One region of the Pseudomonas sp. SL4(2022) genome, then DNA from elsewhere that is predicted to be linked to it. Evidence: predicted binding sites of a transcription regulator. Region 1 holds the regulator's gene; each other region holds the start of a gene.
What was found. The regulator FliA, encoded in region 1, starts transcription of late flagellar genes. The targets are predictions, from matches to a motif close to CTAAAGTTTNNNNNNNNNNNGCCGNTAA.
Positions count from the first base shown of each region.

Region 2: the regulator FliA is predicted to act here: its motif matches at 3,434-3,461, upstream of OU997_RS15845 (flagellar protein MotY).
Region 3: the regulator FliA is predicted to act here: its motif matches at 1,528-1,555, upstream of OU997_RS19020 (methyl-accepting chemotaxis protein).

Region 1 is NZ_CP113060.1:3,240,884-3,247,476, forward strand. It holds gene flhA (flagellar biosynthesis protein FlhA) at 1-2,064, shown strand, start outside; gene flhF (flagellar biosynthesis protein FlhF) at 2,080-3,387, shown strand; gene fleN (flagellar synthesis regulator FleN) at 3,465-4,295, shown strand; gene fliA (RNA polymerase sigma factor FliA) at 4,292-5,038, shown strand; gene OU997_RS15335 (chemotaxis response regulator CheY) at 5,136-5,510, shown strand; gene OU997_RS15340 (protein phosphatase CheZ) at 5,530-6,318, shown strand; gene OU997_RS15345 (chemotaxis protein CheA) at 6,331-6,593, shown strand, end outside.
Region 2 is NZ_CP113060.1:3,356,180-3,362,772, forward strand. It holds gene OU997_RS15830 (NAD-glutamate dehydrogenase) at 1-1,460, shown strand, start outside; gene rnt (ribonuclease T) at 1,561-2,235, opposite strand; gene pyrC (dihydroorotase) at 2,232-3,278, opposite strand; gene OU997_RS15845 (flagellar protein MotY) at 3,495-4,412, shown strand; gene OU997_RS15850 (argininosuccinate synthase) at 4,544-5,761, shown strand; gene gloA (lactoylglutathione lyase) at 5,856-6,248, shown strand; gene OU997_RS15860 (PA3496 family putative envelope integrity protein) at 6,331-6,510, opposite strand.
Region 3 is NZ_CP113060.1:4,018,850-4,025,442, reverse strand. It holds gene OU997_RS19020 (methyl-accepting chemotaxis protein) at 1-1,496, opposite strand, end outside; gene rlmM (23S rRNA (cytidine(2498)-2'-O)-methyltransferase RlmM) at 1,704-2,759, shown strand; gene OU997_RS19010 (CocE/NonD family hydrolase) at 2,764-4,305, opposite strand; gene tusA (sulfurtransferase TusA) at 4,493-4,744, shown strand; gene OU997_RS19000 (gamma-glutamylcyclotransferase family protein) at 4,744-5,199, shown strand; gene OU997_RS18995 (DUF3080 family protein) at 5,157-5,642, opposite strand; gene OU997_RS18990 (DUF3080 family protein) at 5,548-5,817, opposite strand; gene OU997_RS18985 (MATE family efflux transporter) at 5,817-6,593, opposite strand, start outside.

The DNA.
Region 1 (6,593 bases):
AACCTGGGTATTCCTCTGCTGTTGCTGGTCATGCTCAGCATGGTCATGTTGCCGATTCCGCCGTTTCTCCTCGATGTGCTGTTTACCTTCAGCATTGCGCTGTCGATTGTGGTGTTGTTGGTCAGTATTTATGCTTTGCGTCCTCTGGACTTCGCCGTGTTTCCCACGGTGTTGCTGGCGGCCACGCTGTTGCGTTTGGCACTCAACGTCGCGTCTACACGGGTGGTGTTGATGCATGGTCACGAGGGCCATGCTGCTGCCGGGCAGGTGATCCAGGCCTTTGGTGAGGTGCTGATCGGTGGCAACTATGTGGTCGGTATTGTGCTGTTTGCCATTCTGATGATCATCAACTTCGTCGTGGTCACCAAAGGTGCCGGACGGATCTCGGAAGTCAGCGCCCGTTTTACCCTCGATGCCATGCCAGGCAAGCAGATGGCGATTGATGCCGACCTCAACGCTGGCTTGATTGATCAGGCTGAGGCCAAGAAGCGCCGCTCGGAAGTGTCTCAAGAAGCCGACTTCTACGGTTCGATGGACGGTGCCAGCAAATTTGTCCGCGGCGATGCCATCGCCGGCCTGTTGATTCTGTTCATCAACCTCATCGGTGGTATTGCCATCGGTGTTTTGCAACATGGTCTGCCGTTCGCTGAGGCCGGCAAAATCTACACCTTGTTGACCATTGGTGATGGTCTGGTGGCGCAGATCCCTTCGCTGTTGTTATCAACGGCCGCTGCCATCATGGTCACGCGTGTGTCCAGTTCTGAGGACATGGGGGCGCAGGTCAACCGGCAGATGTTCGCCTCGCCACGGGCACTGGCCGTGACTGCCATCATTATGATCATCATGGGCATGGTGCCCGGCATGCCGCACTTCTTCTTCATCGGCCTTGGCTTGATTGCAGCAGGGGCTGCCTACTGGATTGCCAACAAGCAGCGTGTGGTCAAAGAAGAAGAGGTGAAGGAAGTGCAGCGTCAGCAGGAGTTGCTGCCGACGCAGAAAGCTCAGGAAGTCAAAGAGCTGGGCTGGGATGATGTAACGCCGGTCGACATGGTGGGGCTGGAAGTGGGTTATCGGCTGATTCCGCTGGTTGACCGTAACCAGGGTGGCCAGCTGCTGGCGCGGATCAAGGGCGTGCGCAAGAAGCTCTCCCAGGAAATGGGTTTTCTCATGCCCTCGGTGCACATTCGCGACAACCTGGATTTGCAGCCCAACGCCTACCGGTTGACGCTCATGGGCGTGAGTGTGGCCGAGGCCGAGGTGTATCCGGACCGTGAGCTGGCAATCAACCCCGGTCAGGTATTCGGACCACTCAATGGTATCGCCGCCAAGGACCCGGCATTTGGCCTGGAAGCGGTGTGGATCGACCCCAGCCAACGAGATCAGGCGCAGTCTCTCGGCTACACCGTGGTGGACGCCAGCACAGTTGTTGCCACTCACCTCAATCAAGTGCTGCACAAGCACGCTCACGAACTGCTCGGGCACGAGGAAGTGCAGCAACTGATGCAGTTGCTGGCCAAGACCTCGCCTAAATTGGCTGAGGAACTGGTGCCGGGAATGATTTCCCTGTCGACCTTACTCAAGGTGCTGCAGGTTCTGTTGCAGGAACAGGTACCGGTACGTGATATCCGGACCATTGCTGAGGCCATCGCCAACGTGGCCGTGAAGAGTCAAGATCCCGCCGCGATGGTGGCTGCCGTGCGTGTGTCACTGTCTCGCGCAATTGTGCAAAGCATTGTGGGACTAGAGCTGGAACTGCCTGTCATCACCTTGGAACCCAGGTTGGAACAGATATTGCTCAATAGTATTCAGAAAGCCGGTCAAGGCTCTGAGGATGGCATTCTTCTAGAGCCAGGCATGGCCGAGAAGCTGCAACGTTCCCTAGTGGAAGCAGCGCAGCGCCAGGAAATGCTTGGCAAACCAGTGATTCTGCTGGTTGCCGGCCCGGTCCGGGCGATGCTCTCGCGATTCGCGCGGCTGGCGGTTCCGAGTATCCATGTACTGGCATACCAGGAAATTCCGGACAACAAGCAGGTCACCATCGTTGCGACGGTGGGGCAGAACTAACCGAGGTCACAGGCCATGCAGGTCAAACGCTTTTTCGCCGCCGATATGCGCACTGCCATGAAATTGGTGCGTGATGAGCTGGGTGCCGATGCCTCGATCATTGGCAATCGCCGCGTAGCTGGCGGTGTCGAACTGACTGCGGCGCTGGACTATCAGGTGCCGGCAGCGCCAGCGCGTCAGCCTAATCCAGCCCTGGAGGCTGAATTGCGCAAGACTCAGGCGAAAATCGCCACTGCGCAGGCCGAACTGACTACCCGTGCCAAGGTAGATGCCGGTAAGGATCGCCAGTTGTTTGGCGCAGAGCTGGAGTTGCCTGCCGATAGTCTCGCAGCCGTTATGCGCAAATCCCGCACGCCTATACCGCCCGCCGCCGGGACTGATCAGCATGCACTGGATGCCATGCGCTTTGAGTTGCACGGGCTGCGTGAGTTGATAGAAGTTCAGTTGGGTTCGATTGCCTGGGGCCAGTTGCAAAGTCGTCGCCCGCAACAGGCTAATCTGTGGCGTCGCCTGCAGCGTATGGGGCTGTCAGCCGAACTGTCCAAAGTCCTGCTGGAGCGCGTTGCCAACGTGGCCGAGCCGCGCCAGGCCTGGCGCATGCTGCTGGCGCACCTGGCCCATGCGATCAAAACGCCGAAGCAGGAACCGATGGATGAGGGTGGCGTTATCGCTTTGGTGGGGCCGGCCGGGATGGGCAAGACCACGACTCTGGCTAAATTGGCCGCGCGTTATGTCCTCAAGCACGGCGCGCAGCATATTGCGTTGGTCAGCCTGGACAGCTACCGCATCGGGGCGCAGGAACAACTCAAGACCCTGGGGCGCATTCTTAATGTTTCGGTGACCCTGGTGGATCCTGGCCAGTCACTGACCCAGGCTCTGGCGCCTTTGGCACGCAAGCGCGTGGTGCTGATTGATACGGCTGGCCTTCCAGCCAACGATCCCGCTTTGCGCATGCAACTGGAAACACTGGCCAGCCGCGGCGTCAACGCAAAAAATTATCTGGTAATGGCGGCCACTAGCCAGGGCCAAGTGCTGAAAGCCGCCTACCATAGTTATAAGCGCTGTGGGTTGGCAGGCTGTATTGTCACTAAGGCGGACGAGGCAACCAGCCTGGGCGAGGTATTAGGGCTGGCTATTACGCAGCGTCTACCGGTAGCCTATCTCGCTGATGGGCCACGAATTCCTGATGATTTACAGGTGCCTCGCAGTCATCAGCTGGTCAGTCGTGCCGTAGGGCTGCAGGCAACCCAGGATCCTAGCGAAGATACAATGGCAGAGATGTTTGCCGGTCTTTACCAGCAGTCCGCGCGACGTGTCAGTTAAAAGGTTCCTTTCGGTTTGTGGTAGGCCTGACCGGCTAAAGTGGCTCCAGTCGAAGTTAGACAAGGTGTGTAGATAATATGGGTATGCATCCCGTTCAGGTGATTGCAGTAACCGGCGGCAAAGGTGGCGTCGGCAAGACCAATGTCTCGGTGAACCTGGCATTGGCTCTGGCTGACCTTGGGCGCAGGGTAATGTTGATGGACGCTGACCTGGGCCTGGCTAACGTCGATGTGTTGCTGGGCTTGAGTGCCAAGCGCACCCTGGAAGACGTTATCAGTGGTGAGTGTGAACTGCGTGATGTGCTGTTGCAGGGGCCGGGTGGCATTCGAATCGTACCGGCAGCATCCGGTATTCAGAGCATGGTGCAGCTGTCCCCCATGCAGCATGCTGGGCTGATTCAAGCCTTCAGTGACATCAGTGATAACCTTGATGTGCTGATTATTGATACTGCTGCCGGTATCGGTGATGGCGTAGTCAGTTTTGTTCGTGCGGCCCAGGAAGTGCTGGTGGTCGTGTGTGATGAGCCTACGTCGATTACTGATGCCTACGCGTTGATCAAGTTGCTCAACCGTGACCACGGTATGAATCGTTTCCGTGTACTGGCCAATATGGCGCACAGCCCACAGGAAGGTCGTAACCTGTTTGCTAAGCTGACCAAGGTGACTGATCGCTTTCTTGATGTGGCTCTGCAGTATGTTGGTGCCGTTCCCTATGATGAGTCAGTCCGTAAGGCCGTACAGAAACAGCGTGCGGTATATGAAGCCTTCCCGCGTTCGAAGTGTGCGTTGGCGTTCAAAGCAATAGCTCAGAAAGTTGACGCCTGGCCTTTACCAGCCAACCCGCGTGGCCATTTAGAGTTTTTTGTTGAACGCCTGGTGCACCAACCGATCGCGGACACGGCCACATGACAGCAGCCTCTGGACTTCGTATGTATAGCAAGGCGCAGGCGCAGGACTCCCAGCACCAGTTGATCGAGCGTTATGCGCCTTTGGTCAAGCGTATTGCCTACCATCTGCTGGCACGCTTACCGGCCAATGTGCAAGTTGATGATCTGATCCAGGCCGGGATGATCGGACTGCTTGAAGCGTCAAAAAAATACGATTCCAGCAAAGGTGCCAGTTTCGAAACATTTGCTGGCATCCGCATCCGCGGATCTATGCTTGATGAAGTACGTAAAGGTGACTGGGCACCGCGCTCGGTGCATCGCAACAGTCGTATGGTTAGCGATGCGATTCGCGTGATTGAGTCCAGAACGGGTCGTGACGCTAAAGATCAAGAGGTTGCGGCCGAACTCCAATTGAGTCTCGAAGATTACTACGGCATCCTTGGCGACACGCTGGGTAGTCGCTTGTTCAGTTTTGATGACCTGTTGCTGGATGGTGAACACAGTGGAGTAGGTGAAGACGCGAGCATTAACTGTCTTGAGCCTTCTCGTGATCTGGAAGATCAACGCTTTCAAGCAGCTTTGGCTGATGCTATTGCCAATCTGCCGGAGCGCGAACGCCTGGTGTTAGCGCTATATTACGATGAAGAATTAAATCTTAAGGAAATCGGCGAAGTACTGGGGGTTAGCGAATCTCGTGTAAGCCAACTACACAGTCAGTGTGCTGCTCGTTTGCGTGCTCGACTGGCTGATTGGCGCGCACATTGAGTTGAATTTGCTAACGCTGGGCCGGTTTCACGATTAAAGACGCGCACAGAGTGCTGGGTGCGTTTGGGACTGTACGGAGGTCGACTTGGACAAGAACATGAAAATCCTCATCGTTGATGACTTTTCAACGATGCGACGGATCATCAAGAACCTCCTGCGTGATTTGGGGTTCACCAATACCGCAGAGGCTGACGATGGCACTACTGCTCTGCCGATGTTGCAGAGCGGCAGCTTCGACTTTTTGGTGACTGACTGGAACATGCCCGGCATGACGGGAATTGATCTACTGCGCGCCGTACGTGCGGATGATCGCCTGAAAACACTGCCCGTGTTGATGGTGACTGCTGAAGCTAAGCGCGATCAGATCATTGAGGCAGCTCAGGCTGGAGTAAATGGCTATGTGGTTAAGCCGTTTACTGCGCAGGTTCTGAAAGAAAAGATCGAAAAGATTTTTGAGCGAGTCAACGGCTGATGTCTGCCACGAGGGTGCTATGGAACATAAAGATTCCGTTCACGGTGACCTTGAGTCAACCCTGAAATACAACGCTCGCCAATTGGTAGACAGCCTGGAACAGGGCAATTTTGGTGAAGCGGTACAGCTGATACATGAGCTCAACAAAGCGCGTGACCGCGGCTTGTATCACGAAGTCGGCAAACTGACCCGTGAGCTACACAATGCCATTGTGAATTTTCAGCTTGACCCACGCGTACCTCATGCAACCGAAATCTCTCAAATTACTGATGCAACTGAGCGTCTTAACTATGTTGTGACGATGACCGAAAAAGCGGCCAATCGCACCATGGATTTGGTCGAGCAGAGCGCTCCGCTGGTGAATGATCTGGCTGATGAGGCGCACAATTTGAGCACCGACTGGGGGCGTTTCATGCGCCGCGAAATGAGTGCTGATGGTTTTCGAGAGTTGGCCAAGCGAGTTGAGTTGTTTCTTGCGCGTAGCGAGCGAGACGGGGCCAAGCTGTCTTCGCATTTGAACGACATTCTTCTGGCGCAAGACTTCCAAGACCTGACAGGTCAGGTAATCAAGCGGGTTACCCAGTTGGTGACCGAGGTTGAAAGTAATCTGTTGAAACTGGTGATTATGGCCAGTTCAGTCGATCAGATTGCCGGTATTGAGCATAACCACGAATTGCTCCGTGCCGAGCGAGAAGAACAAAAAGAGCCTTCTCGTGGTGAAGGTCCGCAGATTCATGCCGATAAGCGTGAAGACGTCGCATCGAATCAGGATGATGTTGACGATCTGCTTTCCAGCCTGGGATTTTAGGAGCACGTCTATATGAGCTTCGGCGCCGATGAAGAAATCCTCCAGGACTTCCTGGTAGAGGCCGGCGAGATTCTTGAATTACTGTCCGAACAGCTCGTAGAGCTGGAAAGTCGCCCGGACGACATGAATCTGCTCAACGCTATTTTTCGCGGGTTTCATACCGTCAAAGGTGGTGCCGGTTTTCTCCAGCTCAACGAGCTGGTTGAATGTTGCCATATCGCAGAAAACGTTTTCGACATCCTTCGTAAGGGTGAGCGGCGTGTTGATTCGGCATT
Region 2 (6,593 bases), 120 kb from region 1:
GTCGCGAACTGCGTGCCAAGGTGGTGGGTGAGGGCGGCAACCTGGGTATGACCCAACTGGGTCGCGTCGAGTACGGCCTCAATGGCGGCAAGAGCAACACCGACTTTATCGACAACGCGGGGGGGGTGGACTGCTCCGACCACGAGGTAAACATCAAGATCCTGCTCGGCGAAATCGTCGGTGCGGGTGATATGACCGGCAAGCAACGCAACAAGCTGCTGGTGGAAATGACCGATGCAGTCGGCGGCCTGGTGTTGGGCAACAACTACAAGCAGACCCAGGCGTTGTCGCTGGCCGAGCGCCGTGCGCGTGAGCGGGTTGGCGAGTACAAGCGCTTGATGACGGATCTGGAAGCGGCGGGCAAACTGGACCGCGCGCTGGAGTTCCTGCCCACCGACGATGAACTCAACGAGCGCGCCGCCAATGGCTTGGGCTTGACCCGGCCGGAGCTGTCGGTGCTGATCTCTTATAGCAAGATCGACCTCAAGGAAGCCCTGTTGAAATCCCTGGTACCGGATGACGAGTACCTGGCCCGTGAGATGGAAACCGCCTTCCCGCCGTTGCTGGCGAAGAAGTTTGGTGAGCCGATGCGTCGTCATCGTCTCAAGCGCGAAATTGTCAGCACACAGATTGCCAACGATCTGGTCAACCACATGGGTATCACCTTTGTGCAGCGCCTGAAGGAATCCACCGGCATGAGCGCAGCGAATGTCGCCGGCGCCTATGTGATCGTGCGTGATCTGTTCCGTCTGCCGCACTGGTGGCAGCAGATCGAGGCGCTGGACTACCAGGTGCCTGCCGAGCTGCAACTGCAGTTGATGGACGAGCTGATGCGCCTGGGGCGCCGTGCGACCCGCTGGTTCCTGCGCAGCCGTCGCAACGAGCTGGATGCGGCCCGCGATGTGGCGCATTTCGCGCCGCGCATCGAAGCATTGGTTGGTCGACTCGACGAACTGCTTGAAGGTCCGGCCCGTGAACAGTGGCTGGCCCGCTTCCAGGGGTATGTCGAAGCCGGTGTGCCGGAAGAACTGGCGCGTGTGGTCGCCGGCACCAGCCACTTGTACACCCTGTTGCCGATCATTGAGGCGGCGGATGTAACAGGCAAGGATGCTGGAGAGGTGGCCACCGCCTACTTCGCCACCGGTGGAGCGCTGGAGCTGTCCTGGTATCTGCAGCAGATCACCAGCCTGCCGGTGGAAAACAACTGGCAAGCCCTGGCCCGTGAAGCCTTCCGCGATGACCTGGACTGGCAGCAACGCGCCATCACCGTCTCGGTACTGCAAATGGCCGAAGGCCCGGCGGATATCGAAGAGCGGGTCGGCGTGTGGCTGGACCAACACCGCCGTCTGGTTGATCGCTGGAAGGTCATGCTCGGCGAGCTACGTGCGGCCACCAACACCGATTACGCCATGTACGCTGTGGCTAACCGCGAGTTGATGGACCTGGCACAGAGCGCTTGATAAAGGCAGCGCAGGCTTGTCCTGCGCTGCCTGCAGTATTAAAAAGCCCCGCGATTGCGGGGCTTTTTTATGCGCGATGGATATGCGGCGACTATGGTTGTCAGTCGTCGAAATCCATCCAGCCGCCCATCTCTTTCCAGCGGTTGACGATGCCGCAGAACAGTTCGGCGGTTTTCTCAGTGTCGTAACGGGCCGAGTGTGCTTCCTTGCCATCGAAATCGATGCCAGCGGCCTGGCAGGCCTTGGCCAGTACGGTCTGGCCGTAAGCCAGGCCAGCCAGGGTGGCGGTATCGAAGCTGGAGAACGGGTGGAACGGGTTGCGTTTGATGCCGCAGCGCGTCACGGCCGCATTGAGAAAACCCAGGTCGAAGCTGCTGTTGTGCCCGACCAGAATCGCCCGTTTGCAGCTGTTGGCCTTCAACGACTTGCGCAGCCCTTTGAAGATCTCGCCAAGGGCATGCTCTTCACTCACCGCCATGCGCAACGGGTGATCGAGCTTGATACCGGTGAAGTCCAGTGCCGCTTGTTCGATATTCGCGCCTGCGAACGGCTCGATACGAAAGAAGTGGGTGTGTTCCGGATAAAGAAAACCGCCTTCATCCATGCCGATGGTGGTAGCGGCAATCTCCAGCAGGGCATCGGTGGCGCAGTTGAAACCACCGGTTTCCACGTCCACGACTACCGGCAAGTAGCCACGAAAGCGTGTCGCCATCGGGTGGCGTGGGCCGGAGTGCGGGCTGCTCTCGAGCTCGTCGTCGTACAGGTCTTCACTCACGCTTGGCGCTCCAGCAGACGCCAGCGCAGGGTTTCACCGGCGCGCAGCGGGATAACGGTTTGCTCGCCCAGTGGCAGGCTGGCAGGTGCAGTCCAGTCTTCACGCACCAGGGTGATGCTGTCGCTGTTGCGCGGCAGGCCATAGAAATCCGGGCCGTTCAGGCTGGCGAAGGCTTCCAGCTTATCCAGCGCGTTGCGCTGCTCGAAGGCCTCGGCATACAGCTCGATGGCCGCATAGGCGGTGTAGCAACCGGCGCAGCCGCAGGCTGCTTCTTTGGCGTGCTTGGCGTGCGGCGCCGAGTCGGTGCCGAGGAAGAACTTGGCGTTGCCACTGGTGGCCGCATCCAGCAGGGCATCCTGGTGGGTGTTGCGCTTGAGGATCGGCAGGCAATAGAAGTGTGGGCGGATGCCGCCAACCAGCATGTGGTTGCGGTTGTACAGCAGGTGATGGGCGGTGATGGTGGCACCTACGTTGGCCGAGGCGCCTTGTACGAACTCCACCGCATCGCGCGTGGTGATGTGCTCGAACACCACTTTCAGGGTCGGGAAGCGCTCGACCACACGGCTCAGGTGTTCGCCGATAAAGATCTTCTCGCGGTCGAATACATCGATCTCGCTGCGCGTCACTTCGCCGTGTACCAGCAGTGGTAGGCCGACTTCAGCCATGGCTTCGAGCACCGGGAAAATCTTGTCGATGCTGGTCACGCCAGAATCGGAGTTGGTGGTCGCGCCGGCCGGGTAGAGCTTGGCCGCATGCACAAAGTCCGAGGCTTTGGCTGTGCGAATGTCTTCAGGCTGGGTCAGGTCGGTGAGGTACAGCACCATCAGCGGCTCGAAACGGCTGCCCGCAGGGCGGGCGCTGAGAATGCGCTGGCGATAGGCATCCGCTTCGCTTGCGTTGCGTACCGGCGGCACCAGGTTGGGCATGATGATGGCGCGTCCGAAGGTGCGGGCTACATCGGCGACGGTGTGGGGCAGAACGCCACCGTCGCGCAGGTGGATGTGCCAGTCGTCGGGACGCAGCAGGGTAAGGCGGTCAGTCATGGAAGCTTCCAGGCGGGCAAAACGTGGCGAGAATGCTACCGGAAAAGCCCCGTGGCAGCACGTTGAAAGCAGGCGTGTTGGACAAACTCGGATGGATGTCGATGGCTACCGCCTGGCCGCTTCCTGGGATGGCGGCACCTGAGCGTGGCTGCGTGCTCAAGTTTTCTGGCGCGGCACCGATAGACAGAAGGTAAGCCGTATTCCCTGGAGTCTGTCGTGCGACCCTACCCACTCGCAGTGCTTTGCCTGCTGGCAAGCCAGTCGGCCCTTGCTATCAGCTTCCAGACTCGTCTGGAGAAGATCGAGTGGCAGGTTGAAGGTGATCAGTTCGAGTGCCGCCTGTCGCAACCTATCACCGATTTCGGCTCCGGGGTGTTTGTGCGGCGAGCTGGGGAGCAGGTGATATTCAGTCTCAAGGCCCGCGAGCGCTGGATGAGCAAAGGCAACGCGACGCTGTTGGCTGCTGCTGCACCGTGGCAGCCAGGGCGAGGGGACATCAATCTCGGCTCGGTCAATGTGCTGTCGGCCGAAGTGCTGTTCAACAGTTCTCAAGAGCAGGGTGTGCGGTTATTGACTGGATTGCTTGAGGGGCGCAGCCCTGTGGTACGACACCGTACAGCCATGGGCGGTGACAGTATTGAAGTGCGTCTACTACCGGCCAAATTCGATAAGGCGTATGACGAGTACCTCGCGTGCACCGCAAAGTTGCTGCCGGTGAATTTTGATCAGGTACGCAAGAGCTTGGTGGGTTTTCCGGGGGGGGGCATCGTCCTGGAACCGCTCGCACAAGCCAAGCTTGATATCATTTTGAGCTACCTCAAGGCTGATCCCAGTGTTAATCGAATTCAGCTTGACGGCCATGCGGACAACAGCGGCAATCGCCTGACGAACCGCGATATGTCACGGCGCCGGGCACTGGCGGTGATGGAGTACCTCAAGGCTAATGGTATTCCGGCTGAGCAGATCACCATGCGTTTCCATGGCGAGCGTTATCCCCTTGCACCCAATACCAACGAAGCCAACCGGGCGAAGAACCGCCGGGTGACCATTCTGCTTGATCGTGTGCCTGAGGCGGCAGTGCCGCCCGAAGCAACGCCTGCACCCACTGCTGCGGAGCCTGCAGCCACCTCCTGATGCATGCTGTTCATCCGTTGTCCAACAATTAACCGTCGCTTGGTCATCACAAGCTGTCGCGCCTCTATAAATCAGACGGCATGGGCAGTAGAATCGTCGGTTTTCCCGCACAACCCCGTGGAGTTGATGGCATGGCCGACGTAAACAAGGTAGTCCTGGCATATTCCGGTGGCCTGGACACTTCCGTGATCCTCAAGTGGCTGCAAGATACCTATAACTGCGAAGTGGTGACCTTCACCGCAGATCTCGGCCAGGGTGAGGAAGTCGAGCCGGCACGTGCCAAGGCTCAGGCCATGGGCGTCAAGGAAATCTACATCGACGACCTGCGCGAAGAATTTGTGCGTGACTTCGTTTACCCGATGTTCCGTGCCAACACCGTTTACGAAGGTGAGTACCTGCTGGGCACGTCCATTGCCCGTCCACTGATCGCCAAGCGCCTGATCGAAATCGCCAACGAGACTGGTGCAGACGCCATCTCCCACGGTGCCACCGGCAAAGGCAACGACCAGGTTCGTTTCGAACTGGGCGCCTACGCGCTCAAGCCCGGCGTGAAAGTCATCGCCCCGTGGCGCGAGTGGGACCTGCTCTCGCGTGAGAAGCTGATGGACTACGCCGAGAAGCACGCCATCCCAATCGAGCGTCACGGCAAGAAGAAGTCGCCGTACTCCATGGATGCCAACCTGTTGCACATCTCCTATGAAGGCGGCGTGCTGGAAGACACCTGGACCGAGCACGAAGAAGACATGTGGCGCTGGACTAAATCGCCAGAAGCCGCACCGGACACCCCGACCTACATCGAGCTGACTTACCGCAAGGGCGATATCGTTGCCATCGACGGCAAGGAAATGAGCCCGGCGACCGTATTGGCTGAGCTGAACCGCATTGGTGGTGAGAACGGTATCGGTCGTCTGGATATCGTCGAGAACCGTTTTGTCGGGATGAAGTCCCGTGGCTGCTACGAGACCCCCGGCGGCACCATCATGCTCAAGGGCCACCGTGCCATTGAGTCGATCACCCTGGATCGCGAAGTGGCTCACCTGAAAGACGAGCTGATGCCGAAGTACGCCAGCCTGATCTATAACGGTTTCTGGTGGAGCCCTGAGCGTCTGATGCTGCAACAGATGATCGACGCCTCGCAGGCCAACGTGAACGGCGTGGTGCGCATGAAGCTGTACAAAGGCAACGTGATCATCACCGGCCGTAAGTCCGACGATTCGCTGTTTGACGCCAATATCGCCACCTTCGAAGAAGACGGCGGCGCTTACAACCAGGCCGACGCTGGCGGCTTTATCAAACTCAATGCACTGCGCATGCGCATCGCGGCGGGTAAAGGGCGCAAGATGCTCTGATAGACTCAGCGCCTGAGCCTACCAAGCCCCGGCCATAAGCCGGGGTTTGCATTTATAGGTCCGTGTCGTCGGGCCAGTGATGAGGAGAGAACAGATGAGACTGCTGCACACCATGCTGCGCGTGGGCGATATGGATAAATCCATCGCGTTCTACACCGAAGTGCTGGGCATGACCCTGCTACGTCGTAAGGACTATCCCGAAGGGCAGTTCACTCTGGCATTCGTCGGTTACGGTGACGAGGCGCACAACAGCGTGATCGAACTGACCCATAACTGGGGCGTGGACAGTTACGAGTTGGGCACCGGCTATGGCCATATCGCTTTGGAAGTGGCCGATGTGTACAAGGCTTGCGAAGACATTCGCACCCGCGGCGGCAAGATCACCCGTGAGCCGGGCCCCATGAAGCACGGCACCAGCATTCTGGCGTTTGTTGAAGACCCGGATGGCTACAAAATCGAGCTGTTGTCGCCTTCGCGCGCGGACTGATAGCCGCTGATGGCTAAAGGTCAGCCCCGTGTCGCGTCATAAAAAAGCCCCGCAGATGCGGGGCTTTTCGTTGCTGGCGGGTTTAGAGGTCGAAGTCGTATTCGGCCAATTGCTTGTGCAAGCGTCGCTCTTCGAGGAAGTTGTCGATGATGCGGCGCTTGGTCAGGTTGGTTTTGGCTACTTCTACCGGCGCTTCTGTTTCATCCGCTTCTTCGGCAACAAAATCTTCGTCGAGCTCAAGATCTTCTTTATCAGTGCTCATGTGTTTCACTCCAGGCTACAAGGGCCATTTGCGCACCTTATAACGGCAAAACCTGGTCGGGTAAAAAAGATTTTTTCAATCAG
Region 3 (6,593 bases), 780 kb from region 1:
GCCGTGTCATGGGCCTCGCCTGAGGTCTGATCGGCTAACTGGGCAATGGTGGTGATGCTGCGGTTGACCTCATCGGCAACGGCGCTCTGCTCTTCGGCGGCTGCGGAAATCTGGTTGGCCATATCGGTGATATTGGCTACCGCTTCGCTGATACCGGCCAGGGCCTCATCGGCCTGCTGCACGCGTTCAACCCCTTCATCAGCCTGTTTGCGGCCGATTTCCATGGTCATCACCGCTTCTTCGGCGGTGCGTTGCAGCTTGGCGATCAACTGATGGATCTGTCCGGTGGATTCGGCCGTGCGTTGCGCAAGCGAACGGACTTCATCGGCTACCACGGCAAAACCACGTCCCATGTCACCGGCGCGCGCCGCTTCGATAGCGGCATTGAGCGCGAGCAGATTGGTCTGATCAGCAATGCCCTTGATCACATCGACCACACCTCCGATCTGATTGCTGTCATGGGCCAGGCGAGTCACGGTCTCACCGGTATCGCCAACAGACTGCGAGAGGCGCTGGATAGCCTGACGGGTTTCGCTGGCGATGCTGCGGCCGGCACTGGTCAAGCGATTGGCATCCTGAGTGGCGATGGCCGTGCGTGCCACATTGCTGGCAACTTCCAGCGTGGTGGCGGCCATCTCATTGATGGCTGTTGCGACTTGATCGGTTTCATTGCGCTGGCGTTCAAGCCCGGCGGAACTGCTGTGAGCAAGTGTATCGGCTCGTTTGGCTTGCTGAGCGAGTTGCTCAGCGGTGTCCTGCAGGCGTGTCAGGCAGGTTTTCAGGCGCGCCTCCTGGCTCAGAATGGACATTTCCAGACGCCCCTGATCGCCACGGCTGTCGGTATACATCTGCGCAATCAGTGGGTCGGAAGTGGTCTGATCAGCCAGGCGTAGCAGGCGTGCGAGGCCACGTTGCTGCCAGTTAAGCCCTGCCAGGCCAAGCGGTATAGATAACCCTGCAGCGAGTGCAAAGCCCCAACTGGAGTCCAGCCAGGCGCCGATCAGGAAGCCGATCTGGCTGACCAGAATAAATGGCAGCCAATCCTGCACGATTGGTAGCCAGCGATCAGTGCTGGGGATCGCTGACTTGCCGCTATTGATCCGTTGATAAAGGGCTTCCGCGCGGCGAACCTGCTCGGCAGTGGGTTTGACTCGAACAGATTCATAGCCAATGACCTGATTGTGTTCAGTCACCGGTGTGACATAAGCATTGACCCAATAGTGGTCACCGCTCTTGCAACGGTTTTTGACGATGCCCATCCAAGGGCGGCCTTTCTTCAGGGTATCCCACATGTGTTGAAACACAGCAGGAGGCACATCCGGGTGGCGTACGAGGTTGTGCGGCGCCCTGATCAACTCCTCGCGAGTGAAACCACTAATGTCCACAAAGGCGTCGTTGCAATAAGTGATCTGACCTTTGAGATCCGTGGTGGAAATGAGTCGTTGCTGCGCCGGGAATGTGCGCTCACGTTGTGTAATGGGCTGATTATTGCGCATGGTGAGTTCTATTCCTTTTGTCGTTATCGGTACTTCGGCCGCAGCCGCCGGAAGTTTAGCTGCGGAACCGCATCTGGGCTGGAAATGCTCCAGGGCTCAGGCTTGAGGCTTTGGGCGCGCATTCTTGCTATCTGCGCAGGAATAGTCACGTTGACTTTAAGCATACAGCGGTGAGTCGGCTATGATGCGCGCCTTGAGGAGAGACTGATGAACACGTTGCTGTTGCACTGCCGCCCCGGATTCGAAAACGAAGTCTGCGCTGAGATTGCCGAACAGGCAGCGTTGCTAAATGTGGCCGGGTATGCCAAAGCCAAGCCGAACATGGCCTGCGCAGAATTTATCTGCACCGAGGCCGAGGGGGCCGAGCGCCTGATGCGTGGGGTGCGCTTCACTCAGCTGATCTTTCCCCGGCAATGGTCACGCGGCACATTTATCGGCCTGCCTGAACTGGACCGTATCAGTGTGCTGCTGGCTCACCTGGCCGACTCACCGGTGTTTGGCAGCCTCTGGCTGGAAGTGCTGGACACCAACGACGGCAAAGAACTGTCGAATTTCTGCAAGAAGTTCGAGGCGCCGCTGCGCAATGCCCTCAGCAAAGCCGGCAAGCTGGTCGACGATGCACACAAGCCACGCCTGTTGCTAACCTTTAAAAGTGGTCGTGAGGTGTTTGTTGGCATGGCCGAGGCGAATAACTCGGCGCTGTGGCCTATGGGTATTCCTCGACTGAAGTTCCCCCGCGAAGCGCCGAGCCGCTCGACCCTCAAGCTGGAAGAGGCCTGGCATACCTTTATCCCCCGCGAGCAGTGGGATGAGCGCCTGTCCGATGAGATGACCGGGGTTGACCTCGGTGCTGCGCCGGGCGGCTGGACTTATCAGCTGGTCAAACGCGGCATGCTGGTCACCGCCATCGATAACGGGCCGATGGCCGAAAGCCTGATGGACACCGGTCTGGTCAATCACCTGATGGTCGATGGCTTCACCTGGACGCCCAAGCAGCCGGTGGACTGGATGGTCTGCGATATCGTCGAAAAACCGGCGCGGACGGCGGCGATGGTGGAAACCTGGATTGGCGACGGCCATTGCCGGGAGGCGGTGGTGAACCTAAAGCTGCCGATGAAACAGCGCTACGCCGAAGTGCGTCGCCTGCTGCAGCGCCTGCAAGACGGCTTTTCCGAGCGCAAGATCAAGGTGTCGATAGCCTGCAAGCAGCTCTATCACGACCGTGAAGAAGTCACCTGTCACCTGCGCCGCTTAGGTAAATAACGCCTCAATGTCTGGCCAGTTGCGGCTGTAGCGGCAGCAGCTGCGGCCACTCGACGCTGCCTTGCAGCGTGCTGCTGGAGAGCTGCCAGGAACCGTTGAACAGGTATTGGCCACTAAAGCCGCTGATACGCAGTCCCAGAGTATCGCCCGGTTGCAGCTGTGCGCTGACGGCAGCCAGTTCCGTGCTGACTTGCCCGTTGAGCGGGGTGACCTGCTCACTGAGTACCTCACTGCTGCCATCGGCGCGCTTGACCACCAGGGCGGCAAACAGCGTCGGCAGTCCCTCGGCGTTTTCCAGATGCACGCGTGGCACGCCCACCAGGGCGCTGCTCGTCTGCACCTGTTGCAGCGGGATAAACCGCGACGCTTGCAGCAGCCCGCTGCTAAACGGCCGAATCGCCGTGGTCGGCAGCGCGATACGTTGATTCGTCGGTAGTTGCTGCAGGGTCACGCCCTGATCCAGATCGAGGCTGACGCAGAAGTCGGGAATGCTCGCCGCCACGCCCTTGCGCCCGCGCAGCTTGTCTTCGTACCAGCTGATGATGCTCTGGTAGAGGTTGATTGCCCGACCGTCGCAGTTCAGCACCGCTTCGTTGTTGAACGGCGGCAGGCCGCTCCAGCGCTGCATCGGCGGCGGCAAAATATGCCCACCCTGCATGCCGAGCAGACGCACATCACGCTCACCCTGTTGCAGGCAATCACGAATCGCCAGCCCCTGGTTGAGTGGGAACAGAGTGTCACGCATGCCCTGGATCAGCAGGGCATCAGCCTGCGGACGCTGGCCTCGTGCGCAGTAGCTGGTCAAGCTGTGGGCTTTGAGTTCGTCGCGCACCGGTTCGCGCATACGGCCATCAGCGCTTTTCAGGTAGGGTGCTTGGACGAACTTGCCCAGGTCATAGCCGGTGGACAGGCCCAAGCTGAGCAGCACGCTTGTCCAGCCGATTTTCAGGTGGCTGTCCGGGGCCAGGGCTTCGCTCAGGTCGTACCAGGTAGCAATCGGCACAATCGCGTCGATGCGCGGGTCCGTAGCTGACGCAAGCAGCTGCACCGCACCGCCGTAGCTTTCGCCGAGCATGCCGACCTTCGGGTCATTCGGCGCGTCCATGTTCAGGCGTGGCAGGTTGGCGGCGGCCCAGTCGATCACGGCCAGGGCATCCTGCACTTCATAGTCGGGGTCCATCATCTCGATATCGCCCTCGCTGCCGCCCCAGCCGCGTTGGTCGTAGCTGATTACCCAATAACCGGCCTGCCAGGCCTTCAACGCGGCGCGACCAGACATCATCTGTGTGCCGTAGAAGCCGTTCGGTCGAGTGACGCGCCAACCGCCCCAGCCGTGGGTGTGCACGATCACCGGGGCCTGCTCGCCGGCCTTCAGCGCTGGCTGGAATACCGTGGCCGATAGCCGCGTGCCATCGCGACCATGGATCACTGCATCGAAATAGGTGGCAGGCAGGTCCTGCTGCGCGCTGGCGCTGAAGTCCGGCAGTTGATCACGGGCGGCGCAGCCGCTGAGCAGCAACGCGGCGAGTAGCAAGGCAGGGCGCATAGATGGCTCTTATTGGAATGGTGGACGCTGCGCAGCCTGCCTGATCAGGGCGTGGCTGCCTGCCCATCCAAGGTTGTGTTGACCTGTTGTCGAGCCAATCTCGCTACACAGGCGTTTTCCATCAGGCGCTAGATGACCTTTGGGTCAGCTTTGCGCGAGAATAGCGGCCTGCTACTGGAGCCTGCCGATGTCTTTGCAAACCACCGCCATTCCCGATGCCACCCTCGACGCCAGCGGGCTCAATTGCCCCGAGCCGGTGATGATGCTGCACAATAAGGTGCGCGACCTGCAGGCCGGCGGCCTGCTCAAGGTGATTGCCACCGACCCTTCGACCCGTCGCGATATTCCAAAGTTCTGCGTGTTTCTTGGCCATGAATTGGTGGAGCAGGCCGAAGAGGGCGCGACCTACCTATACCTGATCCGCAAGAAGCTCGACTAATGAACTGGTACTTCGCCTACGGCTCGAATATGAACCTGGCACGCATGCAGGCCCGTGGCATGACGGTGCTGGAGGCACTGCCGGGTCATCTTCCCGGTTACAGCCTGTGCTTTAACAAGCGGGCGGCGGATCGGGCGCCGGGGCGGGCCTACGCCAATATCCGTCATCAGCGCCAGGGGCGGGTGGAAGGTGTGCTGTATCGCCTGGCCGACGCTGGTGAGATCGCCAAGCTGGATCACTTCGAAGGTACGCCGATCTATTACAGCCGCGAATGCCTGCCGATTGTCGCGGCCCACGGCGTGCAGCCGGCCTGGGTGTATATCGCCAACCCGGTCTTTCGTGAAGAAGGGCTGTTGCCCAGCGCTGATTACCTGGCCCACCTGCTGGCGGGGCGTGAATTGTTGTCCGAAGCCTACTGGTCGACGCTGGCAGCTTGGCCCGTCCATCCCGATTGACCGGGCGCCAGGCCGCAGCTGTTCAGCACGTCCTGCCAACTGCGCACATGCCGTGCGGTGGCCTGTTGAAAGTCCGCCCATAACGACGCCTCGTCACCGCTCAATTGCTGCAGGTATTCCCGCGTCGCTGGGGGTATCTGCGCAACGCCGCTGAGGCTGCGCAGGCTGCTGATCAGTTGGCCGCCCTGGTCGCTGGCATGCAGGGCGAAGCACAGCGGATCCAGCTGCTCGGCACTCGGCGGTAACGCGGCTGGCAGTGTGCTACCGATGCCTGCCAGCTGCGCCAGGGCATCCAGAGTGCGCAGCAGATCGCCTTTACAGGCCAGTTGGCTGCTGGGCGTGAGCTGTTTACCGAGGCTGTTGTTGCGCGGGCTTATCTGCTGTTGCAGGGCAGCGACGCGCGTCGACCAGCAGGTCCAGCAGGCTGATGCGCAGCTCGGCAATTTCTAGCAGTCGTTCGCGCCGAGCGGGTAGGCGATAGCGGGTCAGTTCGCTGGCGTCGAAAGACCTAGCCGGTTTCACGTCCAGAGCATTGCTTAATCGCTGCAGGTAATCTGCCTGCAGCGCCAGGCCATCATCGGTAGGCGTGCAGGCACAGTGCAGCGAGCGGGCGTTCATCAGGCCATCTTAGCGGCTCGGATGCGTTTGCGCGCGCTGCCGGCCAGGCGTACAGCGAGCATGCCGCCAGCGCAGGTCAGGCCAACCACCAGACCCTGCCAGAGCCCGCTGGGGCCGCTGGGTTCGCCGAACCAGTCGGTCAGGCCGAGCACATAACCCACCGGTAAGCCGATGCCCCAATAGGCGAACAGGGTCAGGATCATGGTGACGCGGGTGTCCTGATAGCCGCGCAGTGCGCCGGCAGCCGTCACCTGAATGGCGTCGGAGAACTGGAAGAGCGCCGAATACACCAGCAGCGTGGTGGCCACCGCAATTACTGCGCGGTCTGGGGTGTAGATCTGCGCAATCTGTTCGCGCAATAGCAGCATCAGGCTGGCCGACAGGCAGGCGTAACCTAGCGCCGCCGCCATGCTCACCCCAGCCGCAAAACGCGCCTCACGCGGCTCGCCACGGCCCAGCGCCTGGCCGACGCGCACGGTAGCGGCCATGCCCAGGGAGTAGGGGATCATAAACACCATGGAGCTGAAGTTCAGGGCGATCTGGTGCCCGGCCACCACGGTGGCGCCCAGGCCGCCTATCAATAGCGCGATCACCGCGAAGATACTCGACTCGGCAAACACCGCAATGCCAATCGGCAAACCGACCGAGAGCAGGCGCTTGAGCACCGGCCACTGTGGCCATTCGAAGTGGCTGAAGATTTTGCTCGGCTGATAGAACGGCGCCCACTTCACCCACCAGAGCATGCTCAGGAACATAAAACCCATTACCAGGCCAGT